DNA from 3 places in the Shewanella sp. MF05960 genome. Region 2 is predicted to be linked to each of the others. Evidence: predicted binding sites of a transcription regulator. Region 2 holds the regulator's gene; each other region holds the start of a gene.

Region 1 (6,218 bases), on a different contig from region 2:
GAGCTCACCATTGAAGATTCATCTCCAGGCAAACGTGCGCGTGATGAAATGCAATTTGGGGGTGATAAAGTGTTTTACCTTTCAGGCTTTATTATGAAAAAGAATGCGTTATTGAAAGGCTTAGGTTTTGGTTGGATGCCTGATTTTCTCATCACCGAAGAACTCGCCAACGGCCAATTAGCCCAGGTGGATTTTATTGGCGGTAATCGTTTTAGTTTTACACCACAATTGGTGTCTACGCTAGAACGTCCGTTAGGTCGAGCAGGGCAATTATTTACCGAACTTATCTTGCAAGAGTTTGCTTTATATCAACAGCAACAAACAGGCTTTAGTGGTACCGGTTTAGGTTAACTTAAATTAAAAACAACTATCAAGACATAATATGTCAAAAGGTTATCATGGAGAATGTAGTTACATCTTGTTAACCTAAACAGAATGCCACTTATTATTTAACATTCATTTTAAAGGAGCGAAAAATGACCAGAAAATGTCACGAAGTCGACTATGAAATTATTGGAACCAGTATGCAATTGGTCGAAATAGAATTAGATCCTCATGAAGCCGTTGTCGCCGAAGCTGGAGCGATGACATACCTAGAAGAAGATATTTCATTTGAAGCTAAAATGGGTGACGGCTCTGAACCGGAGTCGGGCTTTTTTGGTAAGTTATGGGGCGCAGGAAAGCGAGCTATCTCAGGTGAGGGGATTTTTATGACCCATTTTACCAATGAAGGTAATCGTAAACGTAAGGCTGCATTTTCAGCGCCATTTCCTGGCACCATATTAGCTATCGATCTTGCTGAGCATAATGGTGAACTTATTTGCCAAAAAGACAGTTTTTTAGCGGCGGCATTAGGTACCCAAGTCTCGATGAAGTTCAATAAGCGCCTTGGTGTGGGCTTTTTTGGTGGTGAAGGCTTTATTTTACAAAGTCTTAAAGGCGACGGTATGGCGTTTGTGCATGCGGGTGGTACTTTAATTAAAAAAGAACTACGTGGTGAAACATTACGTGTTGATACAGGGTGTTTAGTTGGCTTTACCCCAGGTATTGATTATGACATTCAGCGTGCAGGCTCACTTAAATCGATGGTGTTTGGTGGAGAAGGTTTGTTTTTAGCCACTTTACAAGGGCACGGCACTGTTTGGCTACAGAGTTTACCATTTTCTCGTATGGCCGATCGCATTATTGCTCACGCACCTTCTAGTGGCGGTAAAGATCAAGGCGAGGGTTCGGTTTTAGGTGGTATTGGACGCATGATTAATTAATCGTTGAGTCTATGTGGATTAATTTAAAAAAGGTGACTGAATTCAGTCACCTTTTTTTCATCTCGGCCTATGGTTAATTGTGTTATTCGGCAGTTTGGCTGAGCTTAACAATATGCTCAAATTCAAGAGCAGTAACAGGCTGAACACTTAACCTAGCACCTTTCGTGACCAATACCATGTTTTGTAAAGCTGGGTCGCTTTTGAGTTGCTGCAAGCTGACTATTTGGTTCAGCTTCTTAGTAAATTGGATATCTACTTGCCACCAACGTGGTTTGTTAAGGTCTGACTTAGGGTCAAAATAACGAGATTGAGGATCAAATGCACTCACATCAAGTTGCGGTTGGTTGATGACGCTGGCAATCCCAACAACACCTGGTACTTTACAGCTAGAATGATAAAACAGAACACTGTCACCGGTACTTATTTCATCACGAATAAAATTTCTAGCTTGATAATTACGGATCCCTTGCCATGACATTGTATGGTTTGCACTGTCACGTAAATCATCAATACTGATGTCATCGGGTTCAGACTTCATTAACCAATATTTCATACATTACTCTTTTGTATTTATTATTGGGACGAATATTATCATCCACAAACTAAAAAGCCGACAACATGTTGTTATCGGCTTTGTGGCATAATAACCGCTTATACTGGTTTTGTTATAACGGTTTGTCCTATTGGCGTTAGGCTTAACAGTGCTAACTTAATGTGTTGTATCGCAAATGGAATGCCAATAATGGTCACAAAGCAGGCCAGGGCATGGGCTAAATGACCAATCGCTAACCATATACCAAAGAACAAGAACCAAATGACATTACCGATTAAGCCGAAGCTACCGGTGCCGAGATCTTCATTACCCGTTAAGTGTTTACGATTCACACTTTCTTGGCCGAATGGCCAAAATGCCATTTCGCCAATCACGAAACACGCACGGCCAAATGGAATACCAATAATACTGATAAAGCACAACAGCCCAGCAAGCCACCAGGCCAAGCCCATCACAAAACCGCCTAAAACAAACCAAGCAATATTAAACAGCAAACGTAAAAGAGACATTGTTATTCCTTATTAGAAGCTAATGTACATAACCTGTACCAATTACTCTTAACTAAGCGATTTTCATGCCAAAGTGTTAAGTATATGCTTTTAATGGGTTTTTGTGATTTTTTGGCGTTGTTTTAGATTGGCTATAGTGAAAAAAACAAATCAAACGGTGAGTTTTATCATTTTTTGGTTAAAATACTCATCTTAATGATTTTGAGATTGATCATGTTTACGACAAGCCCTGTACAGCAGATGTTATTTGAACAAAGACGTATTTTTGTGAAACGTGATGACTTATTGCATCCCGATTTTAGCGGTAATAAGGCGCGCAAGTTTTATCATTTTTTATCGCAAGATTATTCTCATGTTACTCATCTGGTAGGATCTGGCTCTGCTCAAGCAAACTCATTATATTCAATGTCTGTATTAGCTAAGCAACGAGGCTGGCAATTTGATTATTACGTGAGTCACGTAAACGACTTTATTATTCATCACCCAAAAGGTAATTATGCAGCGGCAATCGCGAATGGCGCCAATATTATTGATGTCAGCAAACGGAAACAGGCTGACCAATATCAACAGATGCATTTAGATGACGTCGTAAAACAAATACTAGAGTCCAACAATTCGCAGTTTTGTTCACTGTTACACATTCCTGAAGGTGGACGCTGCGAATATGCTGAAGTAGGTTTAGCAATATTAGCCAACGAGATCATCGATTGGGCTCGATTAAATAACATCAGTGAATTAAAAGTTTTTTTACCCTCAGGTACAGGAACAACTGCCGCGTATTTAAATAAGCAACTCATACAACAATTAGCCTGTATTGATGCAACCCAACTCAATATTGAGGTGATAACCTGCAGTACTGTAGGCGGTGATGGCTACTTAACAGAGCAATTTTCACAATTAGTCGACAAGGTGTATTTTCCGACAGTAGTCAATGATGGCCATAAATATCATTTTGGTAAGCTCACTAGGCGCTGTTTTGATATGTGGAAAACTGTGTGTGAGTCTGGCATTGAGTTTGAGTTACTCTATGATCCTGTTGGATTTTTAGTGCTAAAAGATTATTTAGCTAAACACCCGCAGTGGCAAGGCGATATTGTGTATTTACATCAAGGTGGGGTATTGGGGAATCAAACGATGCTACCAAGATATCAACGTAAATTTGCAAAATAGCGATAACTAAACGCAAAAATGTAATGAGTTTTTTAATGAAAAACTTATTGAAATATCGATGGGATTTTGTAAAGGGTAATTCATTTTGCTCTGTTTTAATAAACATCGGTAAGTGAGAGGAGAATACCGAGAAATGAGTTTATTAAATAACAGAGCAAATGATTAACGCGATGCGTTAGGGGTATTACTTACTTGCAGATATTAACCATTTCATGAAGTTTATTGCTTCAATACGCTTTGAAAAGGTTTTTTTGTTTTTACCTAGGCTGTCGGTAAAAGCAATTGAATTTTTGTTTGACGAAATTGAATTAACTGGAAAGCTAACTGAAATTTCATGTCCATTTATGTTGTATGACATATGTCACATTCCTTATTTGTGCTTATCACCCTTGGGTGAAAAAATTGTTCAATATAATATCCTTGGCATTTTTTAGTGGTGCGAAAGATTAACTTGTCGAGATTTAACTTAACCTATTCTGAACTCACTAATCAAGTGTTGTTTTATAAATAGTTGATTAAGATAATAAAACCTAATCACTATTGTTTATACTTTTCACTTAACGGAGTAAGTTGAACATAATTATATGACAGTGTTATGACGGATAAAGTTTGTTGATAATGTTCATACAAACATTGGCCATGTCATGGTCAATAAAAATGAGCAGAAGCTTGTCTTGGGTTTACGAAGGAAGTTGAGCAGACTTACAGGTAGGTACCAAAATTAACAAGATTTTTAAATCTGTATGGATTCTATACTCACTTTTCGTTTATAGCAACAACGTTTTTCATAAAAAAGACAAATAACATGCATTTTTTGCTTGATTACCGCTATAAATATTATATTTTCAATTGGTTTTTATTTTAAGTTGATGATTTAAATCGCGATAATGTTATTATCGCGATTTACAGCAACACCTAATTAATAAAGTAACTCACCAATAGGATTGAGTAACTTACTGATGCCTTTTGTAAAGTACAGTGGCGCATCTACGATTGTGTAACATAAACAACCTTCAGTTGTTTTAGGTGAATGCTCGTGGTCTTGGTCAAGCAACATAAAGTCACCTGGTTTGTAAGTGTTGTAACAATCACTAAACTCACCAGCTAGCAATAACGTTAACTCAGAACCTTTATGGGTGTGATCCGGTATTTCACCGTTTGCCGCAATGTGCAACAAGCTTGCTCTTGCTTGTGGTTCACCGGTGTCTAAACGTAAGCGGCTCACTTTACCTATGCCTTGCCATGAAGCATTAATTTGCTTTTTAAACACACGCGGTAAAGGATAATGCTGACCTTTAATGGTGACACTGTTGTCGATTATCTCAGGCTGTGATGTAGCCTTACTATCAACACTATCAACACTATCATCGGTGTCTAATGCATCGAGTGTTGATGACAAAAATTGGCTGAGTAAATCGTCGAACTCAACGTGTTGTTCCGCTGCGGTTGTATTTTTGACATCACCTTGCTCAAACTGCTGCTCAGACAACGCAATTGTCATTTGATCTAGCTGTTGTTGGCAATGCGGACAAAATTCTGCATGCGCTGCGATGGCAATTGACATTGAAAGAGGCAACTCACCTTTAGCGTGGAGAGACAGCAAATGCTGATCTGGGTGGTAATTAATCATAATGTTTCTCCATAAAGCTTTTTAACTTTTCTAAGCCGAGTCTAAGTCGGGATTTAACTGTTCCGATAGGAATGTTCAGTTTGTCTGCCAACTCTTGTTGTGTCAGCTCTTGCATGTAAATACCTTGAACCACCTGGCGTTGTAATGGTGGTAATTCTTCAACATGTTGCAGTAAGCTTGCTGATAATAAAAAGTCATCATCATTATTTTCTGCATCATCTGATTCAAATAATGGCCAAATGTCATCACCAAATGCATCTTCACGGTTGTGTTGTACTTTGCGAAGCATGTCGAAACATTGATTACGCATAACGGTGAATACCCAAGTGCTAACCGCAGCTTTGTCTGCATTGTACAAATGTGCTTTGGTCCACACGCGAGACATGGTTTCTTGTACCAAATCCATTGCTAAACCTTGCTGGCTTAAACGCTGGACTCCAAAAGAGTTTATTTTGGGCGCGAAATGCGAAAAAAGTTTGGCAAATGATGTTTTGCAGCGGTTGTTTGCAACCTGCATCATAAGTTGAGCAAGCTCGTCTGCTAGCGGATTAGGTTCGTCTGATTTCATAGCACCATTTCGTTGATTAGAGGATCTTTGTGCAAGATTTCCCTTATCATAACGAGTTTGTGCGCTTTGTGATTGAACATTTTCCATTTTTTTCACTCGCATCCAATAAATCACTATTGAGCATATGTGTATATGCCATTTATGCAGCTACTAAAACAGCTGCACAGGGTAGTTGATCAAGTCATTATTGAGTTATACGGCTGATGTAGATTAACGGATCATAAAATGTGATTATTTTATAACGTCGAATAAAAAAGATTTAGCCAATAGGTGGTCGTGACTATGAATGCACTGGTATTTTTCCTTGGCACTCAATGGAATAATCTCTAACCATCGTTGGCATACCCATGAAATGTCGTTAAAGTCGTTTTCACTGTAATGGGCTAAATGTTGTGGGTATTGTTGCAGCAGCTGTTTTAATGTTTTGCTGAGATACTGATCTTTTTTACGCTCATTGAGTTTAATGTGTGGTTGAGCAGGGTGCGTTTCAATGATATTGCTTGGCCACCCATCAATGAGCGTT
Region 2 (6,218 bases):
TGTTGTATTTCAATCCCATTAAGTTGGAGCATAAAGGTTAGGTATTAAGCCAAAAGAGAGACAAGCATGGTAGATCAAACTCAGTTTCGCCAATGGGGCCGCAAAGTCATCGATATTGAAAAAGCGGCATTAGATAATTTATATCAATATGTTGACTCGGTAGAGTTTGGCCAGGCTTGCGAACTCATTATGCAATGCAAGGGCAAAGTTATTGTCATGGGCATGGGTAAATCAGGCCATATTGGTAATAAAATATCGGCGACATTTGCCAGCACAGGCACACCAGCCTTTTTTGTACACCCTGGCGAAGCAAGTCATGGCGATTTAGGCGCATTAGACAGAAATGACATCGTATTGGCCATCTCAAACTCTGGTGAATCAAGCGAAATCCTGACCTTATTGCCTGTAATTCAACGCATGGGCGTTCCGGTCATCGCGATTACTGGTAAACCAGAATCCAATATGGCAAGGCTCTCAAAAATCCATCTTTGTATTCAAGTCCAAGAAGAAGCATGCCCACTTGGATTAGCGCCAACGTCAAGTACCACCGCGACCTTGGCGATGGGTGATGCACTCGCCATTGCATTACTGCAAGCAAAAGGATTTACTCGAGATGATTTTGCCCTATCGCATCCGGGTGGTTCATTAGGCCGTAAATTATTATTAAAAGTTGAAGATGTGATGCATCAGGGTGAAAGCTTACCGAGCGTCAGCGATGACATCTGCATTACTGAAGCACTGTACGAAATATCGAAAAAAGGCCTTGGCATGACCGCCATAGTCGATAAAACGAACACCCTAGTCGGTATTTTTACTGATGGTGATTTGCGCCGCATTATCGATGCCGAAGTTAACTTACGCACCACACCTATTTCGCAGGTAATGACCAAAAATTGTGTCACTAGCCCTAGCGGTATTTTAGCGGCACAAGCACTGCAAATCATGGAAGAACGAAATATTAACGGACTGATTGTCGTTAACCCACAACATCAACCGATCGGCGCGCTAAATATGCTCGATATGGTTAAAGCAGGAGTTATTTAACCATGTCAGACACAACCACTCACTCAGGTTTTTACGGACCAATCAGCGATGATATTTGGCAACGTGCTAAAAAAATCAAATTGTTAATATGCGATGTTGATGGCGTGTTTTCTGACGGCCGAATTTACCTTAGTAATGCCGGCGAAGAGTTAAAAGCTTTCCACACTCGCGATGGTTATGGCGTGCGATCTGCCCTCACTAGCGGCATTCATGTCGCCGTGATAACAGGCCGTAAATCTAAAATTGTTGAAACCCGTATGACTGCACTGGGGGTTAAACACATTTATCAAGGCATCGATAATAAGTTTGAACCATTTGAAGCGTTATTGTCTTTATATAATGTCACCCCAGACGAAGTGGCTTACATTGGTGATGACATGGTCGATTTACCTGTGATGAAAGCCGCGGGTCTTGCGGTTTGTGTGGCCGACGGTCACCCATTTGTTAAACAACATTGCCATATGACGACGAGTCTCAATGGTGGCCATGGTGCATTGCGTGAACTCACAGATTTACTATTATTAAGCCAAGACAAATTCACCAGTGCCCACGGTATGAGTATATGAACAGAGTTACCATCGCGATAGCGGCATTTTTCGGCCTTGCCCTTGTGTTGTATTGGCAAACGCAAGTAAAACGCAGTGAAATGGATGCCGTAAAAGTGATAGGTATTGAGCGTCCGGACTTTGTCGCCAACGACTTACGCACAACCGAATACAATGAACAAGGTTTGATTGCCAGTAAAGTCACCGCGAAGCATATGGAGCATTATGCTTCCAGCGATATCACCCACTTTACTGATCCCGTTTATTTAATTTACCCAGAAAATGGTAAAGCACAGTGGCAACTCAGTGCTGACAAAGGACAATTAAATAAACAGAGCAATAAAGTCAGCTTAGAAAATAATGTTATTATCGATGCAATTGATATTGAAGAACCGTTACAGTCAGTGACCACACAAGCAGTCACCCTAGATTTAACGACCATGATAGGCAGCTCACAAGAGATGGTGTATATCAAAGGTAAAGGGTTTATGATCCAAGGCTTAGGCCTACATGCTGACTTGAATACGCAAAAATTATCGCTACTAAGCAAAGTAGAAGGAACATATGAGTCACAATAATCGACATCCTCGCGCCAATGCCGCATTACTATTAAGTGGCTTACTTTGCATGCTGAGCATTCCAGCAATGGCAAAACAAGGTGATCTCAAACAAGAATTGAAAATTGCTGCAGTGAGCCAATCTGCCGACATTAAAAACAATCAAATTGTCTTTAATGGCCCCGTGACTATTGTGCAAGGCACGATTAATATTAATGCCGACGAATTACGCGCATTTACCCCCAAAAACGGCGTATCAAAACGCTTAATCGCGACGGGCAAACCCGCGACATTTTCTCAAGAACTCGACGACGGTAACATCGGTACCGCCAGTGCCAACGAAATCAGTTACGATCTCGCCACAACAACTCTGACGTTAACCGGTAATGCCAAGCTAGACCAAGCAGGCAGCCAAGTCACGGGCAACCTAATTAAATACAACATTAAAGCCCAAGAGTTAATTGCTGAGAGTACCGGTAAAGGCCAAGATCGCGTCATCACGATTATTCAACCAGAAAATTTCCAAGACGAGTCAGCGCCAAAACAAAAGCTGCCTGAGATCCCTGTCAACAAGCAGATAAAACCATGAGCCAAATTACCTTAACAGCTGAAAACCTAGCCAAAAGCTATAAAGCGCGTCAAGTCGTAAAAGACGTCAGCTTAACTGTAAAAACGGGGCAAATTGTCGGTTTACTTGGCCCTAATGGTGCCGGTAAAACAACCACGTTTTACATGGTTGTAGGGTTAGTCAAAAGTGATAAAGGCCGTATATTAATTGATAATGACGACCTCACCGCTGACCCAATGCATCTTAGAGCCCGTAAAGGGATTGGTTATTTACCACAAGAAGCCAGTATTTTTCGAAAACTCACCGTGCACGACAATATCATGGCGGTGTTACAAACCCGCAAAGAACTCAGTAATGACGAACGTATTGAACAGCTCCAGCATTTACTGGAAGAGTTTCACATTACTCACATTCGCGACAGCCAAGGCATGTCATTGTCTGGCGGTGAACGCCGTCGAGTCGAAATTGCCCGAGCACTCGCTGCTAACCCTAAATTCATTTTGCTTGATGAACCTTTTGCGGGGGTTGATCCGATTTCGGTTATCGACATTAAAAAAATTATCCAGCAGCTAAAAAGTCGTGGATTAGGTGTACTGATCACTGACCATAATGTTCGCGAAACACTCGATGTATGTGAAAGAGCTTACATCGTAAGCCAAGGTAATTTAATTGCCGAAGGAACACCTGAAGAGATCTTGAGCAATCAACAAGTTCGAGCTGTGTACTTAGGTGAACAATTCAAGCTATAGTTAAGTTATATACCCAAACAACCTGAAGATACTCGATTTCAGCAAGAATTTACACGCGTTTAGGCAAGGCATTGATTGCGGTTAATGGTCGTTCCCTTTCCAAAATCAATAACACAGCATGAACGCGTGTAAAACTTGCCCCTTGGGAGTTTCACCGTGTTCCCACTACGTTGTTGCGTTAATTTATAAGGTGCCTACATTACCGCATTAACGCGCCTAGTATTGAAAACACGGTGAAGCTCTGAAACACGTATCTTCAAGTTGATTGGGTATACGCCTTTTAGCCTATCTAATTCATTCCATTGAACGATACCTAAATTGCGTGAAATGTCATTGACGTACGTGACACCCCATTACAGTTTTTCGAGATTGTTATTTTTATGGAAATCATCTAGGGATAAGCGGTAAATGAAAGCGTCACTCCAACTTAAAATGGGTCAGCATCTCACTATGACCCCTCAATTGCAGCAAGCCATCCGCTTGCTGCAATTATCTTCATTGGAGCTACAGCAAGAAATCCAACAGGCGCTGGACTCAAATCCATTGCTTGAAATAGAAGATGAATTTTCTCAAGCTAAAGATCCCTTAAAAGAAAGTCGCGATCAATCAGACACAGACTTCAGTGACAACAGTAATGTGAGTGTCGAAAAAGATACTTCAACCATCGACACCACAGAATCCATCAGTAAAGAAACTATGGACGACATGCCCATGGACACGACCTGGGATGAAGTCTATACCGCCTCACCGATGTCAGGGTCTGGTAGTGCCAGCATGCGTGACGATGATATGCCTTTTCAAGGGGAAACCACCGAAGGCTTATATGAACATTTAGAGTGGCAAAAAAACTTAACGCCATTTTCAGACACCGACCTTGCCATCGCAACAGCCATCATTGACGCAATAGATGAACGCGGCTATCTAACCCAAAGCACTGAAGAAATACTAGAAGCTATGGGCGATGAAAATGTTGAGCTTGATGAGGTTCAAGCGGTGTTAAAGCGAATTCAACATTTTGACCCCGTAGGTGTTGCTGCACGTGACCTTAGTGAATGTCTACTCATTCAACTGTCACAATATGCAGACTCAACTCCGCACATTGAAAATGCGCGAATGCTCATCAAAGATTATTTGGATTTAATCGCTGGGCGTGACTTTAGATTATTAATGCGTAAAACGCGTTTAAAAGAAGATGAGTTACGTGATGCCATTACCTTAATTCAATCTCTTAATCCGCGTCCTGGCTTATTGATCACTGCCGTCGATGACGAATACGTGATCCCTGATGTCACAGTATTTAAAAAGAATGGCCGTTGGGTTGTTGAACTCAATCCAGATAACATGCCTAAAATCGGTGTTAATCAGCAATATGCAGCAATGGCTCGCAGCAGTAAAAACCCATCTGATACTCAGTTTATACGAGGTCATTTGCAAGAAGCTAAATGGTTTATCAAAAGCATTGAAAGCCGTAACGATACCTTGTTAAAAGTAGCCAATTGCATTGTGCAATTCCAACAAGGTTTTTTCGAATATGGCGAAGAAGCCATGAAACCTATGGTATTAAATGACATTGCTGAAGCCGTAGAAATGCATGAATCGACCATTTCGCGCGTGACCACTCAAAAATACATGCACACCCCACGAGGGTTGTTTGAATTAAAATACTTTTTCTCTAGTCATGTCAGCACTGATGATGGCGGAGAGTGCTCATCGACAGCAATCCGTGCATTTATTAAAAAGTTGGTTGCTGCAGAAAACCAGAAAAAGCCGCTTAGCGACAGCAAAATGGCTCAACTACTGGCCGAACAGGGCATAAACGTTGCTCGTCGTACGATTGCAAAATACCGTGAGGCAATGATGATACCGCCCTCAAACCAACGTAAGAGTTTATAAATCACTCAACAATGGAGAAGTGTAATGCAGATCAATTTATCAGGGCATCATGTTGAAATAACCGAATCTTTACGTGAATACGTTCAGGAAAAGTTTTCAAAGCTTGAACGGCACTTCGATCAGATCAATAATGTTCACGTTGTACTCAACGTAGAAAAATTACAACAAAAAGCAGAAGCTAAAGTCAGCCTAAAGGGCGGAGAAATTTTTGCAATGTCAGAACATACAGACATGTATGCAGCAATAGACGCCCTGATAGATAAGCTCGATCGTCAGGTAATTAAACACAAAGAGAAGTATACAAAACACTAACGATGGAACTTTGTACCATCCTGCAGCCGGAATGCACCACCTGTGCCACACCGGGCAGTAAGAAAAAGGTACTGGAACTTATCAGCGATTTAGTCGCTGCCCAGTACCCGACCCTGTCTTCGCAAGAGGTGTTTGAAAGCCTTATCGCAAGAGAAAAAATGGGTAGCACAGGTATAGGTAATGGTATTGCAATACCTCATGGCCGATTAACGACAATCGATCACCCTATTGCGATCTTTGTAAAATGCGAAGAACCCATTTCGTTCGATGCCATCGATAAACAACCTGTCGATATCTTATTTGCATTATTAGTTCCTGCAGATCAGTGCCAACAACACTTAAGCACCTTATCTTCGATGGCCCAAAAACTCAGCGACAAACAAGTACTAAAACAGCTGCGTAAAATCCACGATTCAACAGAACTCTATCAGGTAATTACGGCATGAAACTTGTTATCGTATCAGGACGGTCAGGCTCAGGTAAATCAGTAGCATTAAGAGTACTAGAAGACCTAGGCTATTACTGTGTTGATAACCTGCCATTGCCGCTA
Region 3 (6,218 bases), on a different contig from region 2:
GGCATTCATGCCTTGCTTAGCGCCACTCATGGCAACATAAAGAAATTTGTCCATTTGCTGCTCCGTCAAACTTTCTACAAAATGAATATATGTAGAGTTATAGCAAGCATCATGCCAATGAAGTTTGTTGCTAGTGAGTTATATTCAACACGCTGAATGTAAAGGAGTAAAAATAGAAGGAGGGAGTGATTAAGAGTCAAAAAAACAGCAGTTTTACGATAGTGAAGGCGGTGTATTATTTAAATGGCAAGGTGTTGCCGACAACGGCAACACCTTGTTTATCGATTACGCGGAGTAATAAATAATTATCGGATCTGTAACACTGTTTGGTTTAGAGTGTTGTTCACTTCCAGGGTACGAGAGTTAGCCTGGAAGTTACGCTGAGCGGTAATCAAATCAACCAATTCTGTGGTTAAATCAACGTTTGATTGCTCAAGCGCAGAAGACTGAATGCTACCAAAGGTACCACTATTAGCTTCACCGGCTAATGCTTCGCCTGAGTCTAAACTGGCTTTCCATGAGGTGTTACCCACCTGGGTTAAGCCTTGCTCATTAGCAAAACGTACTAACGCAACACGCGCTAATGGCACAGTTGAACCATTGCTGTAACTGGCAGTAATTAAGCCATCCGAGCCAATGCCTACGTTGGTTAAACGGCCAACGGTAATACCGTCTTGGCTTAATGCAGTCACTTCAAATGGCGAAGCATATTGTGTTGGGTTATCAAATCTGACTTCAAGTGTTTGAGTACCGTCTGAGCCTGGGTCTAATACACCGGCACCTGGTGTGCCAAGTGTTACAGTAGTGATCGGCGAAGGATTAGTCCCTGTATAAGAACCAACATTGTTAAACGAAATCACTGCACCATTCCAAGCTCCTGTACCACTTGGGTTAGTTGCTGTTGCAGTTTCGCTAAGGGTACCATCACCAACACCATCGCCATCTGCATCTATTTGATAACTCCCTGGAGTTTCCACACTAACCGGCTCACCATCAACAGCATAAAATGCAAGCCAGTTACTCTCCCCTGTATATGAGCCACCTGTAGGTTTCACAAAATAGGTGGTCATAATATGCGACTCACCTAATGAGTCATAGATGGTTACTGAGGTTGAATTGTTGTAGGTGTCAGAATTGTCTGGGTCAAATGCGCTAGGATCTAACGCATCTTCGCCGACATTTAAATTCATTTGCAATTCAACCACACCCGTTTTAACTGGACTACCAGCAGTATCTGGAATTTGAATAGGTTTGGTTGTGGTTAAGCTTACTGAAGTTGAGTTACCTTCGTCATCTACAGGGAAACCTTGTAAAAAGTTACCTGCGGCATCGACCATATAGTTGTCTGAATCGACTTTAAAAGCGCCTGCTCGAGTGTATGATAAATCTTGAGTGCCAACACCAGAAGAGGTAACAAAAAAGCCGCCGCCACTGATCGCCATATCTAATGAGTTGCTGGTAAATTGTAAACTACCTTGGTGAAATTGCTGTGCCACTTGCGAAGTTGATACACCGCCGCCGACCGCCGTTTTACCATTAGAAAAAATTGAGTTTGCGTACACGTCAGCAAATTCAGCACGCGACTCTTTAAAGCCGACAGTGTTTACGTTGGCAATGTTGTTTGCCGTTGTGTTTAAGTCTTTTTGCGCGGCAGAGATACCACTCAATGCAATGTTAAATGACATAATTCACCTCAAAGGTTTTATTCATAATCAACACGTTTATTTAGTAAACTGTAGATAATGTTAAGTTTCAGATACGGCAAGTACGTCAGATAACTTAATACCGCCGACTCCGCGCAAATTCAAAATAGCCCCTGTTGCAGCGGTGCCTAACGACACACTGCTAACATGGGCATAAGTAGATACTGCTAAGTCCTGGGCTTCGCCATCGACTTTCCCGCTCGCCTTAATAGAGTACAATCCCTCTTTTACTGGCGAACCATTTTTATCCAGTCCATCCCAAGACACATCAATGTTACCGCCGGCGCTACCATCAACACTAAAGGTTTTAATGAGCTGTCCGGATTCATCTTGTACACTCACGGTAATAGTTTCCATGGCCGATGGCGTACTAATCACGCCATTTATACCAGGACTCTCAGCGGAAATAATCCCAGTATCAGAAGGGATTAATACCTTACGGCCAACGAGACTCGATGCTTGCAATGCCTGACTTGAGCTCATCACAGTATTGAGGTTTAAAATTTCATCGTTAAGATTTGAAATACCATCAACAGTAGAAAATGATGCCATTTGGGCAATCATTTGATCATTGTCTACAGGCTCAAATGGGTCTTGCATTGATAACTGCTGACTGAGCAATGCAAAGAAGTCTTCTTGCTTTAACAGCTGATCATTCGCTTCAGGAACCGCGCTCTGCTCAGGTAACCGAATTGAATCGAGAAACGAATTACCCGTGGTTAACGTAGTAGTGCTCTGCACTGAACTCTTGGTCACTGCACTCGTATTTGATGCACTGCTTGACGTTTGCGGTAAAGACTGACTGTAAGAATTAATTAGGCTCATAGCTGCCTCCTTGAAAAATCAAAACTATTTACCCATATTGAGCGTTTGTTGCAGCATTGATTTAGTGGCATCTGCTACCTGAACATTCATTTGGTAAGACCGCGAAGCTGAAATCATGTCAGCCATTTCTTCCATTACATTCACGTTTGGCTTGTAAATAAATCCGTCAGCATCAGAAAGTGGATGATCTGGCGAGTACTCTTTAATTAGCGGTTTATCACTTTCAACAATGCCCTTCACCGACACTCCAGGAGATTGATTTTGCTGATTGCTGGCTTTGGCCATTTCTGCTTCAAAAACTGGATGACGTGCACGATAGGTTTTATCGACACTGCTCGACACTGAGTCTGCATTGGCAATGTTACTGGCCGTGGTATTAAGCCTGACAGATTGCGCCGACATCCCTGAACCAGAAACATTAAAGATATTGAATAAACTCATGATTAATCACCTCGCAATGCTTTACGCATGCCACTAAATTTACTTTCAAGAAAACCCAGTGACATTTGATATTCGAGCGCATTTTGCATAAATGCAGATTGTTCTTTTTGCGTGTCGACTGTGTTGCCATCGCCGGTGTCGGGTTGAGTCGGCACACGGTATTGCACGTGTTGCTGTGTTAATGACGTTAAATCAAAGTGCTTTTCGGTGGTTTGACTCATGCTTAAGCCATTTTGATGAGAGCTCGCGGCTTTCATCGCAGAAGCAAAATCCACATCCCGCGCTTTGTAATGAGGAGTATTGGCATTGGCGATATTACTTGAAATCACTTCTGCTCTTTGAGAACGTACGCCCAACGAGTATTGGTGAACACCTAATGCATTATCGAAATTAATCGCCATAAAATTGCCTCCATCAGCTAACTGATAGAATTAAAGCAAGGGTTATGCCAACAATTTCAATAAAGGATGAATAAGTATTTTAAATGAACATGCCGACGAATGCCGGCATGATAAAGCTAGTAAGCTATTTATTTAACTAGGTTTTCTTTTGATAGTAAATACCAGGATTACAACGAACCATATTAAATTCTTCGGTTAAACCGGCAATAGATTCTGACGCACCTAAGAATAAAATCCCTTTAGGGTTAAGTGCGGCAGCAAATTGCCGCAAAATTTTAGCCTTTGCCTCTGGTGCAAAGTAAATCAGCACATTACGACAAAAGATAATGTCGTATTTACCTAATAAACTATAACTTTCAAGAAGATTATGAGCTCTAAAGTTAACCAGACGCTTCACATTGTCTTTCAGTTTCATGTTGCCCGACGGTAAAGCATCAAAAAACTGACGCTTACGTTCATCAGATAAACCACGCGCTAACGCTAAACTGTCGTATTCAGCATTTTTACAACGTTCAAGCATAGAAGGCGATAAATCCGTTGCCTGAATAGATGCTCCGCCAGGCAGTGCGCCAGGCTTACGTTGTTGGTATTCAAGTACCGTCATGGCGAGAGAATAGGGTTCTTGACCTGATGAGCAAGCAGCCGACCAAATCTTTAATGGACGACCTAACTTACTGTACTCAGGTAATAAGGTATTATGCAGTAACTCGAAAGGATAACGGTCACGAAACCATAAGGTTTCATTGGTTGTCATCGCGTCGATCACTTCAGCACGTAACTGGCGCTCAGTCGGTTTCATCGACTTTTTAACCACCTCTGATAATGAGGGTAAGTTATGCTTACCCATCAAAGGGGCCAAACGGCTACGCACTAAATATTGTTTATTCTCGCCTAACACAATACCGCTATGCTGTTCTAAAAACAGTCTAAATTGATTGTACTCTGCTTCAGCAAGTGATTTATCTGTCACATTAACATCCTAAAATAAGTAAGCTTATAGCGCTTAATAATTTACACGCTGTCATTATAGACAGTTATAAGCTCAAATGTTTGTTTACTGCGGCGGCCAATTCATCTGGGTTAAATTTCGCAATAAAATCGTTTGCGCCCACTTTTTGCACCATCGCCTGATTAAATACGCCACTGAGTGAAGTGTGTAGTACCACTTTGATATTCTTCAATTTTGGATCGTCACGAATTTCAGCCGTTAAGGTATAACCGTCCATTTCTGGCATTTCGATATCGGAAATAATTAACGGGATTTCGTGCGATACATCGTCCATTTCAGCCGCGATAGCTTTAAGTTTATTTAAAGCTTCTCGGCCATCTTTGGCAGTATCAATCTGTAGATTTAGCGATTCGAGTGAGCGAATAATTTGCTTGCGTGCCACGGCTGAGTCGTCAATCACCATAATGTGGTAATGCTGTTCTCTATCGATGGTTAGCGTTTCGTTCACTTCTTTACTGATCGCGGTTTTAACCGGAGAAATCTCATCAAGGATTTTCTCTACGTCTAAAATCTCAACCAACTCGCCTTCAATTTCGGTTACTGCCGTTAAATAAGAATAACGCCCTGCACCTTGTGGTGGTGGCATGATTGCAGCCCAGTTCATATTGATAATACGCTCAACGGAACTCACCAGGAATCCTTGCACACTGCGGTTGTATTCAGAAATGATAATGAAACAATTTTCAGTCGACGTGAGTGGACGGCCACCGGTTGCAGCACTTAAATCAATGACCGAAATGGTTGTACCACGAATGTGAGCGACACCTTTAACAAATCGATTTAATTTAGGTAATGTGGTTAATGGAGGACATTGCAGGACCTCTTTAACTTTAAACACGTTAATACCGAAGCGCTGACGACCATTAAGCCTAAACAGCAGTAATTCTAATCTGTTTTGCCCAACAAGTTGGGTACGTTTGTTTACTGAATCTAAAATGCTCGACATAGCGGGGCCTTGTAGTTAACTGTCACCCAAAAGGATACATTTGTTATTAAAATTATCGTAAAGCCTAATTCTTGATAATAAACTTAATTTGTTGATAAAGTTCAATTATCGATAGTAAAACCCGGTTCGCAGTACCCAGTTGCAATATCCACACTACCCGGTTGCAATAATGAATACGTTGTTGATAACACATTTTACTGGCAACGCACACCAGTTAACCATTGCCAGGTCGACTACACAATGAATACTTATCGCCACAACTTATCAACACAAATAGGCATACAACTTGCTTAGATTAATAAACTAGCCGATACGGTATTTTTTTGACGGAGGATAATGAACATGATTCGCCGCCATACCCATCGATTATTAGTCTATTCAATACGTCTACATTATCCGCGTATTAATCGTTTTTCAAAGTATAGGTGCATTCTGGCAAAACAAGCTAGTATCTTCATTATGAAAGTATTTTTTTTATGTTTTTTGTGCTTACTCTCGCTTTCTTTACCGGTATTTGCCAGTGAAGAAGCCACTGCTCCTTCATTATCGACCATTTATCAATTAGCTAAAGAGGCCGTAGAAAAAAAAATTGATGTAGAGTCAAACGCTAAGGTCGAAATTACCCCACAAAATTTAGAAGGAAGGCTGACACCGCCACGCTGCTATCCTCCAATATCGGTTGAGTTAGCCAGCGAACGAGATGTCACTCGAAATAACACCGTTAAAATAAGCTGTGAAACTCCAGATTACGACTACCCGTGGCAGATGTACTTGTCTGTAAGAGTTGATATTCAATATCCTGTTATTGTCGCGACTGAATTATTGTCACCCAATCAGATTCTTAATTCTGATGACTTAGCCATTATGTATGTAGACCAATATAGTTTGAAGGG

The links. Region 2 encodes sigma-54, which starts transcription at its own class of promoters, with help from an activator protein. Its sites were predicted from a motif close to GTTGGCACGNNNNTNGNNT; they were not measured.
Region 1: ACROAE_RS18325 (YccF domain-containing protein) is a predicted target of sigma-54. The motif match lies at 2,382-2,400, and genes of this name have one in related genera.
Region 3: flgB (flagellar basal body rod protein FlgB) is a predicted target of sigma-54. The motif match lies at 3,404-3,422, and genes of this name have one in related genera.

The regions. Positions count from the first base shown of each region.
Region 1 is NZ_JBOZPS010000023.1:30,233-36,450, forward strand. Features, by position in the region: gene ACROAE_RS18310 (LysR family transcriptional regulator) at 1-351, shown strand, start outside; gene ACROAE_RS18315 (TIGR00266 family protein) at 477-1,265, shown strand; gene ACROAE_RS18320 (EVE domain-containing protein) at 1,348-1,818, opposite strand; gene ACROAE_RS18325 (YccF domain-containing protein) at 1,917-2,327, opposite strand; gene ACROAE_RS18330 (1-aminocyclopropane-1-carboxylate deaminase/D-cysteine desulfhydrase) at 2,541-3,497, shown strand; gene ACROAE_RS18335 (ChrR family anti-sigma-E factor) at 4,417-5,127, opposite strand; gene ACROAE_RS18340 (sigma-70 family RNA polymerase sigma factor) at 5,120-5,782, opposite strand; gene ACROAE_RS18345 (LON peptidase substrate-binding domain-containing protein) at 5,927-6,218, opposite strand, start outside.
Region 2 is NZ_JBOZPS010000004.1:192,441-198,658, forward strand. Features, by position in the region: gene ACROAE_RS05695 (calcium/sodium antiporter) at 1-22, shown strand, start outside; gene ACROAE_RS05700 (KpsF/GutQ family sugar-phosphate isomerase) at 67-1,044, shown strand; gene kdsC (3-deoxy-manno-octulosonate-8-phosphatase KdsC) at 1,047-1,610, shown strand; gene lptC (LPS export ABC transporter periplasmic protein LptC) at 1,607-2,167, shown strand; gene lptA (lipopolysaccharide transport periplasmic protein LptA) at 2,154-2,735, shown strand; gene lptB (LPS export ABC transporter ATP-binding protein) at 2,732-3,463, shown strand; gene ACROAE_RS05725 (RNA polymerase factor sigma-54) at 3,872-5,356, shown strand; gene hpf (ribosome hibernation promoting factor) at 5,381-5,668, shown strand; gene ptsN (PTS IIA-like nitrogen regulatory protein PtsN) at 5,671-6,114, shown strand; gene rapZ (RNase adapter RapZ) at 6,111-6,218, shown strand, end outside.
Region 3 is NZ_JBOZPS010000017.1:3,512-9,729, reverse strand. Features, by position in the region: gene flgF (flagellar basal-body rod protein FlgF) at 1-54, opposite strand, end outside; gene flgE (flagellar hook protein FlgE) at 306-1,685, opposite strand; gene flgD (flagellar hook assembly protein FlgD) at 1,746-2,528, opposite strand; gene flgC (flagellar basal body rod protein FlgC) at 2,553-2,969, opposite strand; gene flgB (flagellar basal body rod protein FlgB) at 2,972-3,370, opposite strand; gene ACROAE_RS15820 (CheR family methyltransferase) at 3,507-4,340, opposite strand; gene ACROAE_RS15815 (chemotaxis protein CheV) at 4,405-5,325, opposite strand; gene flgA (flagellar basal body P-ring formation chaperone FlgA) at 5,785-6,218, shown strand, end outside.